2 regions of the Yokenella regensburgei genome follow, and region 1 is predicted to be linked to the other one. Evidence: predicted binding sites of a transcription regulator. Region 1 holds the regulator's gene; the other holds the start of a gene.
What was found. Region 1 encodes Fur, which represses iron uptake genes when iron is present. Its sites were predicted from a motif close to ATAATAATGAGAACNACTATCAA; they were not measured.

Region 1 (7,976 bases):
TGCCGGTAGCGAAGCCGATGGTCAGGACGTGAACGTGAGCTCTGATAAAGAGCAGGACGCGACTGCACTGGCTCGTCAGTATATCGCTGCAGTCGGCGGTTCTGACAACCTGACCGGTATCGATGCTTGTATCACCCGTCTGCGTCTGAATGTGAAAGACTCAAGCCTGGTGAACGAAGCGATGGCGAAACGTCTGGGTGCGTCTGGCGTTATCCGCCTGAACAAAACCAGCGTGCAGATTATCGTTGGCTTCGTGGCTGAGAAAATCGCTAACGCCATGAAAACTACGGGTCATGTTTCCGCAGCAGAGGCCGCACCAGCGGCAGCAGCTCCGGCAGCAGCCGCGGCAAAACCGCAGGCAGTACCGAATGCCGTGACTATCGCAACGCTCGTTTCGCCGGTAACCGGTGACGTTGTTGCCCTGGAGCAGGTGCCTGATGAAGCGTTTGCCAGCAAAGCGGTCGGTGATGGTATTGCAGTGAAACCGACGGAAAAACTGGTCGTTTCTCCGGCAGCCGGCACCATCGTGAAAATCTTCAACACCAACCACGCGTTCTGCCTGGAAACTGAGAAGGGTGCGGAAATCGTTGTCCACATGGGTATCGATACCGTTGCGCTGAACGGCGAAGGCTTTAAGCGTCTGGTGGAAGAGGGTGCGGAAGTGACCGCAGGCCAGCCAATCCTCGAAATGGATCTGGATTTCCTGAACGCGAATGCGCGCTCCATGATTAGCCCGGTCGTTTGCAGCAACATCGACGACTTCAGCGGCCTGGTCATCAAGGCGCAGGGTTCCGTCGTTGCGGGCCAGACACCACTGTACGAAATTAAAGGCAAGTAATCGTTCCTGAGTAAAGTTGTGCCTTTAGCGGCGGGGGAGATCCTCCGCCGCTTTTTTTTGCAGCAATTAACCCCATATATTCCTTCCAGTACGTATTTTCCGTAACTAATAGTTGTCTCTTCGCCCGGCTTATAAGATCATGCTCCGTTATATGTTGTTTACGCTTTGAGGAATCCACGATGAGTGAGGCTGAAGCCCGCCCGAGTAACTTTATTCGTCAGATCATCGATGAAGATCTGGCCAGTGGTAAGCACACCACAATCCACACGCGCTTTCCGCCTGAGCCGAACGGCTATCTGCATATCGGTCATGCGAAGTCTATCTGTCTGAACTTTGGTATTGCTCAGGACTATCAGGGCCTGTGCAACCTGCGTTTCGATGACACCAACCCGGTGAAAGAAGATATCGAATACGTAGAGTCCATTCAGAACGACGTGCAATGGTTAGGTTTCCACTGGGCCGGGAAAGTTTGCTACTCGTCTGACTACTTCGACCAGCTGCATCAGTATGCGATTGAGCTTATCAACAAGGGCCTGGCCTACGTCGATGAACTCTCAGCAGAACAGATCCGCGAATACCGCGGTACCCTGACTCAGCCGGGTAAAAACAGCCCATATCGCGATCGCAGCGTGGAAGAGAACCTCGCGCTGTTCGAAAAAATGCGTGCCGGTGGTTTTGAAGAAGGCAAAGCCTGCCTGCGTGCCAAAATCGACATGGCATCACCGTTTATTGTGATGCGCGATCCGGTGCTGTACCGCATTAAGTTTGCCGATCACCACCAGACCGGCAGCAAGTGGTGCATCTACCCGATGTACGACTTCACCCACTGCATCAGCGATGCGCTGGAAGGCATTACCCATTCACTGTGTACCCTGGAGTTCCAGGATAACCGTCGTCTGTATGACTGGGTGCTGGACAACATTTCTATCCCGGTTCATCCGCGTCAGTACGAGTTCTCACGTCTGAATCTGGAATACACCGTGATGTCCAAGCGTAAGCTGAACCAGCTGGTCACCGAGAAGCACGTAGAGGGCTGGGACGATCCGCGTATGCCGACCATCTCTGGTCTGCGTCGTCGTGGCTATACCGCCGCATCTATCCGTGAGTTCTGCAAGCGCATTGGCGTGACCAAGCAGGACAACACCATTGAGATGGCGTCGCTGGAATCCTGCATTCGTGAAGATCTCAACGAAAACGCCCCGCGTGCGATGGCGGTTATCGATCCGGTTAAGCTGGTTATCGAGAACTACCCGCAGGGCGCGAGCGAAATGGTGACCATGGCCAACCATCCGAGCAAACCGGAGATGGGCAGCCGTGAAGTACCGTTCAGCGGTGAAATCTGGATCGACCGTGCTGACTTCCGCGAAGAAGCGAACAAGCAGTACAAGCGTCTGGTGCTGGGTAAAGAAGTTCGTCTGCGTAATGCTTACGTGATTAAAGCCGAGCGTGTAGAAAAAGACGCTGAAGGCAACATCACCACCATTTTCTGCAGCTACGACGCTGACACCCTGAGCAAAGATCCGGCTGATGGTCGTAAAGTGAAAGGCGTTATCCACTGGGTAAGCGCTGCACACGCGCTGCCGGTTGAGATTCGTCTGTACGATCGTCTGTTCAGCGTGCCGAACCCGGGTGCGGCGGAAGACTTCCTGTCGGTGATGAACCCGGAGTCTCTGGTTATCCGTCAGGGCTACGCGGAACCGGGCCTGAAAAACGCGCAGGCGGGTCAGGCTATCCAGTTTGAGCGTGAAGGTTACTTCTGCCTCGACAGCCGTCTTGCTACCGCAGACAAGCTGGTGTTTAACCGCACCGTCGGTCTGCGTGATACCTGGGCGAAAATCGGCGAATAATTGCCGTAGCCACAGGTCGTCAGCAAACAAAAGCGCCGTCAAGTACGGCGCTTTTTACATTTTCGCGATGCAAATTAATATCATCTTCGTATTTCTCCTCGCTGTAACAAAATCGATTCACCTCTATTACCGCTTCGTCTGAGGCGGCGTCAGCCGCGGTTTGGCAAAAACAACTCAATTTTTGGCTTTGTAACAAAACGCAATCAAATATGTGCGCCTTGTCATAATCTTGTGTTTTCGTGCGGAAAAAGGATTGATAATTCGCGTCGCGAAAAATAGTCTGTTCACAGTGACGCGGAAAAGTTCATTCTTCGTTACTCTTTTTAAAATTTTTATATTTTTCTCGCTGTCGGCCTTTGCCACGGCGTATTTAAAAGTCAAAGAGGATATACACATGCGTACGTTCAGTGGCAAACGTAGTACGCTGGCGCTGGCTATTGCAGGCGTCACCGCACTCACCGGCTGGGTTGCAGTTCCGCAGGCCCACGCCGCAGGCTTCATCGATGATTCAACGTTAACCGGCGGCATCTATTACTGGCAGCGTGAGCGTGACCGTAAAGATGTAACCGACGGCGACAAATATAAAACCAACCTTTCTCACTCTACCTGGAACGCCAACCTGGACTTCCAGTCCGGTTATGCGGCAGATATGTTCGGTATTGATATCGCGGCGTTTACCGCGATTGAAATGGCGGAATCAGCAGAAAGTGGACACCCGAACGAAATCGCTTTCTCCTCCAGCAACAAAGCTTACGACGAAGATTATTCTGGCGATAAGAGCGGTATCAGCCTGTATAAAGCGGCGGCCAAATTCAAATATGGCCCGACCTGGGCACGTGCTGGTTATATCCAGCCGACCGGACAAACCCTGTTAGCTCCACACTGGAGCTTCATGCCGGGTACCTATCAGGGGGCAGAGGCGGGCGCTAATTTTGATTACGGCGACAATGGTGCGCTGAGCTTCTCCTACATGTGGACCAACGAGTACAAGGCGCCATGGCACCTTGAGACCGACAATTTCTACCAGAACGATAAGAAAACCAAAGTCGACTACCTGCACTCCATCGGTGCTAAGTACGACTTTAAAAACAACCTGGTGCTGGAAGCCGCTTTCGGTCAGGCACAAGGTTTTGTCGATCAGTACTTTGCTAAAGCCAGCTACAAATTTGATGTTGCCGGTACCCCGCTTTCTACCAGCTACCAGTTCTACGGCGCGCGCGATAAAGTCGCTAACAACACTATCAACGACATCTATGACGGTACTGCCTGGCTGCAGGCGTTGACCTTCGGCTACAAAGTCGCTGACGTCGTTGACCTGCGTCTGGAAGGAACCTGGGTGAAGGCGGAAGGCCAGCAGGGCTACTTCCTGCAGCGCATGACTCCAACTTACGCTTCCTCTAACGGTCGTCTGGATATCTGGTGGGATAACCGCTCAGACTTCAACGCCAACGGTGAAAAAGCGGTGTTCTTCGGCGCCATGTATGACCTGAAGAACTGGGATATGCCGGGCTGGGCGGTAGGTGCGTCTTACGTCTATGCGTGGGATGCCAAGCCAGCGGACTGGTTTATCAACAGCGCCGGTCAGCGTGAAGATTACGCGTCTAACAAAATTAAAGAGTCGGCTTACAGCCTTGATGCGATGTACACCGTACAGGAAGGTCGTGCGAAAGGGACGCTGTTTAAACTGCACTTCACTCAGTACGACAACCACTCCGATATCCCAAGCTGGGGCGGCGGTTACGGCAACATCTTCCAGGATGAGCGCGACGTGAAGTTTATGGTCATCGCTCCGTTCACCATTTTCTGATGCAGGCAGGGGCGGGGAGACTCGCTCCTGACATAAGGACGACATGATGAAAAAACTCATTCTTATTGCTGTGATGGCCTCGGGTCTGGTTGCCTGTGCGCAACCGCCTGCACCTAAAGAAGACAGCAAGCTGAAAGAAGCTTATAGCGCCTGTATCAATACGGCGGAAGGTAATCCGGACAAAATTTCTGCCTGTCAAAGCGTGCTGGATGTGCTGAAAAAAGATAAGGCGCATGAGCAGTTTGCTAATCAGGAAACCGTGCGCACGCTGGACTATCAGCAGTGCATCCTGGCGACCCGTACCGGTAACGACCAGGCGGTTAAAGCGAAATGCGATCGCATCTGGCAGGAAATTCGCAGTAACAACAACTGATTCAGCCGTAGTTGCAACAAAAAAAGACCCGCATCGCGGGTCTTTTGCTTTTCAGTCGCTGAAATAAAAAAGCCAGCGGCGTCGCTGGCTTCAGGAGTGCTGAAGATTATTTCCCGTCGTGGGCATGATCATCTTCGCGGCAATCACCTTCCGCACAGTGACCGTACAGGTACAGGCTGTGATTGGTGAGGCGAATACCGTGTTTAGCGGCGATTTCACGTTGACGCGCTTCAATCGAATCATCACTGAATTCAATGACTTTCCCGCAGTCCAGGCAGATCAGGTGATCGTGATGGTGCTGCTGGGTCAGCTCGAATACGGATTTACCGCCTTCGAAATTATGGCGGGTAACAATGCCGGCGTCGTCAAACTGATTCAGAACGCGATAGACTGTTGCCAGTCCAATCTCTTCGCCCATGTCAATCAGACGTTTATATAAGTCTTCCGCACTGACATGGTGGTTGTCCGGGCCCTGCAGGACCTCCAGAATCTTTAACCGTGGAAGCGTGACTTTCAGGCCAGCCTTCTTTAATGCGGTATTATTGTCAGTCATGCGGAATCTGTCCTGTAGCTAAATATTCGGGTATAGAATTGTCATGGTTAAACACTAACTGCAAGTACCTGACATCGTATACTTTCAAAAACGAATGACTATCGGCAAAGCTGCCAATGTACCTCGTCAAATCAGAGGATATTGTACAGATAAGCGCTGAAAAGTTAAAAAAATGTAGCGATTAATTTGATTGCTTTTATCTATTAATGCGGCGCAACTTATCTGTTGCACCGCTTTCAAATCACGCGTTCTTGATAGCTTCGAGATTCAGCTCAGCGGCAACCTGGTTTACCCACTTCTCAACACGCTCAGCGGTCAGCTCAGGCTGACGGTCTTCATCGATAGCCAGACCCACGAAGTGATCGTCATCAGCCAGACCTTTGGATGCTTCAAAGTGGTAGCCCGCCGTTGGCCAGTGACCCACGATCGCCGCGCCGCGCGGTTCAATGATGTCGCGGATAGTTCCCAGCGCATCACAGAAGTATTCTGCGTAATCTTCCTGGTCGCCACAGCCAAACAGCGCCACCAGCTTACCGTTGAAGTCGACTTCTTCCAGCGTCGGGAAGAAATCATCCCAGTCACACTGTGCTTCACCGTAGTACCAGGTTGGAATGCCGAGCAGCAGGATATCGAAACCTTGCAGATCTTCTTTGCTGCTCTTGGCAATGTCATGCACTTCAGCGACGTCTTTGCCGAGCTGTTTTTGAATCATCTTTGCGATATTTTCGGTGTTACCAGTGTCGCTGCCGAAAAAGATGCCTACGATTGCCATGAGTAAAATAACCTCTTGAAACTTAATGATATGGTGGTGGCATATTGCCCACAGATAAGGCAATCATAGCAGAGAGGGGAAGTGCACGGAAACAGCAATAACGCTGGACTGCACTCTCTGCTACATGAAAGTGTGTTTTTTGTGAGACTTCAGACAATCTCCTGACGCAGCGCGGCAAGCTGGCTCAGCAGAATCTCTTCAATCAATTCACTGCGGCTCATATTGCGCACTTCTGCCAGTTCATTTAACGCGTCAACGGCGTCGGCGTTGAGTTTTAGCTCAACACGCTTCAGGCCGCGAACTTTATCGCGTTTGAGCTGATTGCGCTTGTTGATGCGTAATTGTTCATCACGCGAAAGCGGATTGGTTTTCGGTCTTCCCGGGCGACGCTCGTTTGCGAACAAATCTAATGTCGTACGGTCCGTTTGTTCTTTTGCCATGATTCAGAGTGACTTCGGGGAAACAAACAACCAGGCCATTGCCCGGATGGATAGCGCGCCATCATACATCAGCGAAACCCCCACGCCAACGACCGCGGGCATTCTGGCGCGCGGTCGCTGAGTTTTTAGTCAGTCAGGCCTCATCGAGGTAGCGGCGAATAGCTCGCAGCACGGCATCGGGCTTTTCTGCATGTACCCAATGACCGGCACCGGCGATAACGTGAGCACGCGCCTGTGGGAACTGCGCCAGTAGTTCACTTCGATATGCTTCAGTGACATACGGAGAATTGCCGCCAGGAATAAACAGGGCAGGCTTATCCCAGGCAGGCACCGTTTCCCAGCCAACAATATGCGGATACTGATCCCACAGTACAGGAACGTTGAAGCGCCATTCGCCATCGACGAATGACTTCAGCAGAAATTGAATGACGCCTTCTTCATTTAAATGCTCGCGCATCACGGCGGCAGCTTGTTGACGGCTGCTGGCACCCGCCTCGGTGACGGCGTTAATCGCGGCAAAAATTTCGTCGTGGCGACGAACGTGATAATCCACTGGGGCAATATCGATAGCCACCAGCTTTTCTACCCGCTCCGGGGCGAGTGCGGTGAGAGCCATTACCGCTTTGCCACCCATTGAATGGCCAATCACAATCGCTTTTTCTACCTGATGGTGATCGAGGGTATCCAGCAGGTCCTGCGCCATCGCCGGGTAGTTCATCTCCGCTGAACGAGGGGAGAGTCCGTGGTTACGCATGTCCACCTGAAGGACATCGTGCGTGCTGATAAGGTCACGCGCGAGAATGCCAAGGTTATCCAGGCTGCCGAATAAACCATGGACCAGCAGAATGGGAGAATTATTGTGCAGGTTTTGTGCAGTTTGCGCTCGGGTATTCAAAATCATAGTAAAGTTCTTTTTTTCGCTCTGTCGGGTTAGGGTATCATGGTGACCATTCTGCCGCCCGGCTGCAAGATTGGGGATTGTTCTTGATTTTGCCGCCATCCTGGTTTGACGCTATCCGCTGCTGGGTTTTAACCCTATAATCCCGGCAACTTATATTCAGAAAAGATATCGCACTGGATGAAGATGAAAACAATTGAAGTTGATGACGATCTCTATCGCTACATTGCCAGCCACACCCAGCACATTGGCGAGAGTGCGTCCGACATTTTACGGCGCATGCTGAAATTTTCCGCCGTAGCACAGCCTGCAGCACCGGTTGTTAAAGCCGCAGTGGCACCAGCGCCTGCTGCTGAGGTAAAACTGGCGACGGCGAAAGATAAGGTCCGCGCCATGCGCGAACTGCTGCTTTCCGATGAGTACGCCGAGCAGAAGAAAGCGGTTAACC
Region 2 (7,976 bases), on a different contig from region 1:
CGTCGGAGCCTTCAGTAATGTTCCAGACACGTTCGCCGTACTGCAGCAGTTTGGCGCGTTTGGTATCGCGTTTTTCATTCCACAGCGCCGGCAGGACGATAGCCAGGGTCTGGGCATGATCCAGGCCATGCATGGCGGTCAGTTCATGGCCCAGCATGTGCGTTGCCCAGTCCTGAGGAACACCCGCGCCGATCAGGCCGTTCAGCGCCTGAGTAGCAGCCCACATCACGTTAGCACGCACGTCGTAGTTCTCCGGTTCGGCCAGCGCTTTCGGGCCTTCTTCCACCAGGGTCAGCAGAATACCCTCGGCAAAACGATCCTGAATTTTGCCGTTAACCGGCCAGGTAACATACTGCTCAACGGTGTGAACAAATGCATCAACCACGCCGTTGGCTACCTGACGCGGCGGCAGAGTGTAGGTGTACACCGGGTCAAGAATGGCGAACACCGGCTGGACGTGGTCATTCATAAACGCCTGCTTATCGCCGGTGGTTTTACGCGAGATAACCGCACCTTTATTGGATTCAGAACCGGTAGCAGGCAGGGTCAGTACCGAGCCCATCGGAATGGCGCTTTTGATGTCGCGACCGCCGGTCTCCAGGATATGCCACGGGTCGATGTTTTCTGCATAGTGTGCGGCTGCAGCGATAAATTTGGTGCCATCCAGCACGGAGCCGCCGCCGACGGCGAGCAGGAAGGTGATGTTTTCACGACGAGCAAGCGCCACCGCGTTCATCAGCGTTTCGTACGATGGATTCGGTTCGATACCGCCAAACTCGACCACGTTCAGGCCTTTCAGGGTATTCAATACCTGATCAAGAACGCCGGTTTTTTTCACGCTGCCGCCGCCGTAGGTGACCATCACGCGAGCATCAGCCGGGATCTGGTCGCGCAGTAAGGCGATGGCGCCTTTACCAAACAGAATACGGGTTGGGGTGTGGAGATTAAAATTGTTCATTGCTCGTGCCCTTATGGAGGGTGAATAAAAATGGCGGCGGGTGGCCTGCCTGATGTGGCACATTGTGGTCTTCTGGCCCGGAGCTCTCAATGCACATTCCTGCCGTTGTCTTGCCCATTTCTACAACGGGCTGGAGAAACAGCACTATTCTGCGCACAATAAGATTGTCGAAAACCGCGAGCGGAGAACCCTTTCATGAATCGTGAAGCCATCTGTCTGCAGCTAACAGAACAGATTAAGTCACTGATAAACAATCAACAGCGCCTGAGCGAGCTGCTGCCTGACGTGCGCCTGTTGTACGGCACTCAGCCGGGTACCCGCACGCCGGTGATGTACCAACCGGGCATCGTGTTTCTCTTTTCTGGCCACAAAGTCGGTTACATCAACGAGCGTTCTTTTCGCTACGACACCAACGAATATCTGCTGCTGACCGTACCGCTGCCGTTCGAATGTGAAACCTTTGCCACGCCGGAAGTCCCGCTGGCCGGGCTACGCCTGAATGTCGATATCCTGCAGTTACAGGAGCTGCTGATGGATATTGGTGAGGATGAACATTTTCGCCCTGCGGTGGCGGCAAGCGGCATTAATTCCGCCGTGTTGAATGAGGATATTCTCTGCGCCGCCGAGCGTTTGCTTGACGTGATGGACCGCCCGCTGGATGCCCGTATTCTCGGTAAGCAGATAATCCGCGAAATTCTCTATCACGTGCTCACCGGGCCGTGTGGCGGTGCGCTGCTGGCGCTCGTGAGCCGGCAGACTCATTTCAGCCTGATTAGCCGGGTGTTAAAACGCATTGAAAGTCAGTACACGGAAAACCTGAGCGTCGATCAGCTGGCGGCAGAGGCCAACATGAGCGTCTCGGCGTTTCATCATAACTTCAAGTCAGTGACCAGTACTTCACCGTTGCAGTACCTGAAAACCTACCGCCTGCATAAGGCCAGAATGATGATGGTGCACGACGGAATGAAAGCCAGCGCGGCGGCGATGCGCGTGGGCTATGAAAGTGCTTCGCAGTTTAGCCGCGAGTTTAAGCGTTACTTTGGCATTACACCGGGGGAAGATGCGGCCCGCATCCGGATGATGCAGGGGCTGTAGCCCTCTCCCGACGGGAGAGGGAGCTGAACTCAGGCGTTGCTGTACTTTTTCTTGAGCACCACCGCGATGGCGCCAAACAGCCCGGCAACCAGCAGGAACAGCGGCAGGATCATCAGGAAGGTCATCACCTGATCTTCATGGCGTTTGACGAAGGGGATCATACTGAGCGCGTAGCCGAGGCTGGTGACCACACCGACCCACAGCAGGGCGCTCAGCCAGTTAAAGAACTGGAAGCGGCGATTCGACAGTCCTGAAATCCCGGCCATGGTAGGCAGCAGGGTGCGAACAAATGCCAGAAAGCGACCGACCAGCAGGGCCAGCAGACCGTGGCGGTCGAACATGCAGGTGGCGCGTTGATGGTATTTCGTCGGCAGCTGCGCCAGCCAGCCTTTAACGGTTTTGGTGTTCCCGAGCCAGCGGCCCTGGATATAGCTCAGCCAGCAGCCGAGGCTGGCGGCGGTCGTCAGAATAATCAGCGTCGGGACAAAACCCATCACCCCTTTGGCAATCAGAGCCCCCGCCAGCAGCAGCAGGCTGTCGCCCGGCAGAAAGGAAGCCGGAAGCAGACCGTTCTCAAGGAACAGCGTCGCAAACATAACCAGATAAACAATACCAACGACGTGAGGATTCGCTAATGCAGCAAAGTCGTGCTGCCAGAGAGCGGCGACAATCTCTTGAATGACTACCATGGGTTTTCCTAAGGAACTACGCTTTTCGGAATATTGTACTCCTGAAATGCCCGGAACACCTTGATCCCGGGCGCACCGCCGACAGAATTTTCGTACAGTAGTGTCTGTAAATCTGTCCAGACCAGGCGGAACCTTAGCGAAACTTTACACGATGCGGGCAAACCCTGCCGCTAAATCGGCCAAAAGATCGTCAACGTTCTCTAAACCGATGTGAAGTCGGATCAGGGTGCCGCTGAAATCTACCTCACCATCGGGGCGGATCTCGGCGATATGCGCGGGCTGATTGGCCAGAATCAGTGACTCATAGCCGCCCCAGGAATAGGCCATGCTAAAAAGTTCGAAGTGGTCGAGATAGGCGGACAGCTCCTCGTCAGTCAGCTGCTTTTTGAGAACGAACGAGAACAAGCCGCTGCTACCGGTGAAATCGCGTTTCCAGAATTCATGTCCTTTACTGCCTGCAAGGGCGGGATGATTGACCCGCTCCACCTGGGGATGAGTGGAGAGCCATTCGGCAATTTTGACGCTGCTTTCATGATGCTGGCGAAGGCGGACGCCCAGGGTGCGCAGCCCGCGGCTGGTCATGTAGGCGGTATCGGCGTCCACCATTTGTCCCATCAGATAGGCATTTTCGCGCAGTTGATCCCAACAGCGGGCGTTGGCAACGGCGGTGCCAATCATGCCATCGGAGTGACCAATCAGGTACTTGGTCGCCGCCTGAATGGAGATATCGATGTCGAACTCCAGTGCTTTGAACAGCACGCCCGCGGCCCAGGTATTGTCGATCATGATAATGGCTTCAGGAGCGACGCGGCGAACCGCCTGCACGATAGCCGGAACGTCGTGCACTTCCATGGTGATGGAGCCTGGAGATTCAAGAAACACCACTTTGGTGTTGGGTTGAATCAGCGCGGCAATACCGTCGCCAATCATCGGGTCGAACCACCGGGTGGTGACACCGAGTTTTGCCAGAATTTTGCTGCAGAAGTCCTGGCTTGGCTCGTAGGCTGTGTTGGTCATCAACACCTCATCACCCTGTTCGACAAATGCCAGAATCGTATTGGCAACCGCTGCTGCTCCGCAGGGGAAGAGGGCGCAACCGGCCCCGCCTTCCAGCTCGCACATCGCGTCCTGTAATGAAAAGTGGGTGAGCGTACCGCGACGACCGTAAAACAGTTCACCTTTCGCGCGGTTGCGGGTCGCCTGTTTTTTAGCAGCTACCGTGTCAAACACCAGTGATGAAGCGCGCTGGATCACACTGTTTACCGCGCCATGGGTGTATTTTTTACTGCGCCCGGCGTTGACCAGTGCGGTATCAAGGTGTTTGTCAGCCATGAGGAATTCCTGTTTTTATACGTCTGGACGTCTAAACTAACATGTTTGTTCGTCACTGTACCTGCTGCGGGTGGATAAAGCAGAAAATTTTGTCAAAAATCCCGCGTGGCACTTTTTACTGCGTAAGCGCAAAGAATTGCGGTGGGATTTGCGTCAGTATGTAAATACTAATGAGAACCACTATCAATTCGACGTTAGTTTGATATGATTAGCGCAAAGTTTTGATGATTTAAATCCTGGAGATAAAGAGTGGGTAATAATTTGATGCAGGCGGATCTCTCCGTTTGGGGTATGTATCAACATGCCGACATCGTGGTTAAGGTCGTCATGATCGGTCTGTTACTGGCCTCGGTCGTCACCTGGGCTATCTTCTTCAGTAAAAGCATTGAACTGTTGTCCCACAAGCGCCGCCTCAAGCGCGAACAGCAGCAGCTGAGCGAAGCCCGTTCTCTCGATCAGGCGAGTGAAATGGCAGCCTCCTTCCATAATCAGAGCCTGAGTTCACAGTTGCTGAACGAAGCCCAGAACGAGCTGGAGCTCTCCGCAGGTTCGGAAGATAACGAAGGCATTAAAGAACGTACCGGTTTCCGCCTCGAGCGCCGCGTCGCCGCCGTCGGTCGCCATATGGGTCGTGGCAACGGCTACCTCGCCACCATCGGTGCGATTTCCCCGTTTGTCGGTCTGTTCGGTACCGTCTGGGGCATCATGAACAGCTTCATCGGTATCGCCCAGACGCAGACCACCAACCTCGCGGTGGTGGCTCCGGGTATCGCCGAAGCGCTGCTGGCAACCGCCATCGGCCTGTTTGCCGCCATCCCGGCGGTGGTTATCTATAACATCTTCGCCCGCATGATCGGCAGCTATAAAGCAACGCTCGGTGATGTGGCGGCTCAGGTCCTGCTGCTGCAAAGCCGTGACCTGGATTTGAACGCCAGCGGTGCTGCTCGTCCGGTTCGCACGGCTCAGAAATTACGGGTAGGTTAACGCGTTATGGCCATGCGTCTTAATGAAAATCTGGACGATAACGGTGAAATGCATGAAATCAACGTGACGCCGTTTATCGACGTCATGCTGGTGCTGCTGATTATCTTCATGGTGGCCGCTCCGCTTGCCACCGTAGACGTGAAAGTGAATCTGCCGGCGTCATCCAGCCAGCCGCAGCCACGTCCGGAAAAACCGGTTTATCTGTCGGTGAAGGCCGATAAATCGATGTTCCTCGGCAACGAGCAGGTCACGGATGCTGACATGATTAACGCGCTGAACGTGGTGACGGAAGGTAAGAAAGACACCACTATCTTCTTCCGTGCGGATAAAACCGTCGACTATGAAACGATGATGAAGGTGATGGATACGCTTCACCAGGCGGGCTATCTGAAGATTGGTCTGGTCGGTGAAGAGACCGTGAAGGCGAAGTAAGCTCTCATTCACATCATGAAAGGCTGGCCGGGTGCCAGCCTTTTTTATTTACCTGAGCTCGGCTTTTCAGTAAGCGCCACGATGTTGACGTTAGCGGTTCGCAGTTCGCCATCGGCGAGCTTGCGTGACAGACGCAGGGTCGCGGCCTCTCGTGCCACTATCTTCTGGTAGCTGGCTTCGATTTGCGCCCAGATTTTATCTTTCAGCTCTGGTTTGCGGCTGATGATTTCGTTGATCGTCGCGCCATAGATCTCTTCTTTCACCTGCCAGCCGTAGATTTCACGGCGGTGCTGCCATTTCATCTGCACCAGTGCCGCCGGAATAGACACCAGCGCCTGGGCGGTGCGTTCAATGGCTGCGTTCTTTTCATTAATCAACGCCGTCAGGTTCTTCTGCAACAGGATCTCATCGCGATTTATGTCGTCTAAAGTCAAATAGACGTTATTATCTTCAACATCCTTCATGTTTATTACTCATCTGCGATGTGATAAAAGATAGGCGTTGTTTTTTCACGGGTAATTAAATTAAGCCAAATTTTATTACCTGCCTCATTAATAAACTCTGTTTTTTCGCTAATAATTTGACTTAATTCCTGAGCGTCGAGTACACCCTGCGCCTGTAAATCATTCATGGCCCGGGCAAAGGCTTCAATTTTAATGACGCGGAACAGTCGTTCTTTTATATGGCGATCGCGTTCTTCCAGCAGCATATTGCGCGACTGCCCGTTGTGAGCCACCGTTGCCAGAATATCGTTCTCATAGCCGGCAAGCGTTCTTTTATTTTGAGTTTGGTTAGCATTTTTATCTGCTTCTCCGGATTCCTTTGCCGTTGCAGCAAGATGGAACCGTTCCGGAGTCAGCGTCTCAGGTATCATTGAGATAGTCCTTACGGATTTAATTCGTGCAGGAAGGAGGCGCGTTGACAATATCATGAGGCAATTTTAAAATCAAAAAAAATGGAGTGAACCATGAACAACGTTATTTATTTCGTGATAGCAATTTTATTGGTCACGGGCATCATTCTTTTATTGATGTCGGGCAGCAATAAAAAACAAACAATGGTGGAGGGTTTTCCCGAAGAACCACTAAATCCGCTGACTAAAGACGAAGGGGAAGATCATTTCTCGCTCCTGATGAATGCGATCACGCCGGTGTGGTACTGGCGCGTCAATCATGAGTATATCGATTTTCTCCACGCCACCGTCAAACGCATGAACATGGCGGAAATAAACACCACGCCGGGGTTATTTGCAGCGCAGCGTCGCTGCAGCGATCTCAACTCTGCCGTGTATAAATACTACGACAATATTAAGAAGCGCTGCCTGAACGGCGAAAAGGTCCCGCATACCGATCTCGATGTGCTCAACCTGCAGCAATGCTTCCGTGAGTTCAGCCTTGATGCGTGGCCTGCGCTGGTGGCGCTGGTCTGGCCGCAGTATCGTCGGCCCTATATCGATCCGCAGGAAGTGTAGCCCCCTCTCAACTCTGCACATCCACGCCGCTAAGCGCCTGCCTGCGGTGGTATGCTCTCTGATGAACAGACAGTAGAGAAGGGGGAGTGGATGGCGACTATCAAGGATGTGGCAATGCTGGCGGGGGTATCCACCGCCACGGTTTCTCGCGTCATGAACCAGACGGCGTGGGTGGAGCCGGTCACCCGCGAGCGCGTCGAGAAAGCGATGCGCGACCTCAACTACCGGCGTAACGCTGCGGCTATTGCGCTGGCAAAACGCAGCGGGGATATGCTTGGCCTGTTGACCGGTAATCTGGCTGACCCTTTCTTTGCGCATCTGGCGCGCGGCGTGGAGAGCGTTGCCCGCAAGCAGCAGTATCGTCTGATGGTGTGCAGCGGCGGACACGACGAGGCGATGGAAAAAGCCGGTCTCGATTTTCTGGTAAACCAGGGCTGCGAGGCCATTGTGGTTCACGCCAGCCGACTGTCAGAAAAAGAACTCCTGCGCTATGGTGCCCATTTTCCGGCGATGGTGATGGTGAATCGCTACATCGCCGGGATGGCGAACCGCTGTATCTGGCTGGAAAACCGCAGCGCCGCGCGGGAAGCCACCCTTCATCTGCTCGCACAGGGGCACCGCTGCATCGCCTGCGTGACCTCCGATCTCCCTATCATCGACCGTCAGGAGCGTCTTGAAGGCTACCGCCAGGCGATGGCGGAATATGGCATCACGCCGGATAAACGCTGGGTGATTAGCGTTCCCTTTAATGAAGAGGGGGGAGAGCGTGCGGCACACCTGCTGCTTAATAGCGGCATTCCCTTTACCGCCGCCGTGACCTTCAACGACGTAATGGCCGCCGGGATCATGCGCGTGCTGCACCAGCAGGGCATCGGCCTGCCGCAGCAGTTGTCGATTGTCGGGTTTGATGATGTGGTGCTGGCGCGTTACCTGCATCCGGCGCTGACCACCATGCATTATCCGGTGGAGCAAATGGCACGCTGTGCGGCACAGCTGGCGATCCAGCTCCAGGAGG

Region 2: the regulator Fur is predicted to act here: its motif matches at 4,239-4,261, upstream of exbB (tol-pal system-associated acyl-CoA thioesterase).

The regions. Positions count from the first base shown of each region.
Region 1 is NZ_RBIZ01000003.1:2,159,636-2,167,611, reverse strand. Features, by position in the region: gene nagE (N-acetylglucosamine-specific PTS transporter subunit IIBC) at 1-838, shown strand, start outside; gene glnS (glutamine--tRNA ligase) at 1,018-2,685, shown strand; gene chiP (chitoporin ChiP) at 3,080-4,492, shown strand; gene C7387_RS10585 (ChiQ/YbfN family lipoprotein) at 4,539-4,865, shown strand; gene fur (ferric iron uptake transcriptional regulator) at 4,972-5,418, opposite strand; gene fldA (flavodoxin FldA) at 5,660-6,190, opposite strand; gene ybfE (LexA regulated protein) at 6,340-6,630, opposite strand; gene ybfF (esterase) at 6,764-7,531, opposite strand; gene seqA (replication initiation negative regulator SeqA) at 7,715-7,976, shown strand, end outside.
Region 2 is NZ_RBIZ01000004.1:458,398-466,373, reverse strand. Features, by position in the region: gene yqhD (alcohol dehydrogenase) at 1-958, opposite strand, end outside; gene C7387_RS13650 (AraC family transcriptional regulator) at 1,154-2,053, shown strand; gene yghB (DedA family general envelope maintenance protein YghB) at 2,083-2,742, opposite strand; gene metC (cystathionine beta-lyase) at 2,887-4,074, opposite strand; gene exbB (tol-pal system-associated acyl-CoA thioesterase) at 4,324-5,058, shown strand; gene exbD (TonB system transport protein ExbD) at 5,065-5,490, shown strand; gene C7387_RS13625 (hypothetical protein) at 5,535-5,954, opposite strand; gene C7387_RS13620 (hypothetical protein) at 5,960-6,364, opposite strand; gene C7387_RS13615 (ESA_00282 family adhesion-associated protein) at 6,458-6,961, shown strand; gene C7387_RS13610 (LacI family DNA-binding transcriptional regulator) at 7,052-7,976, shown strand, end outside.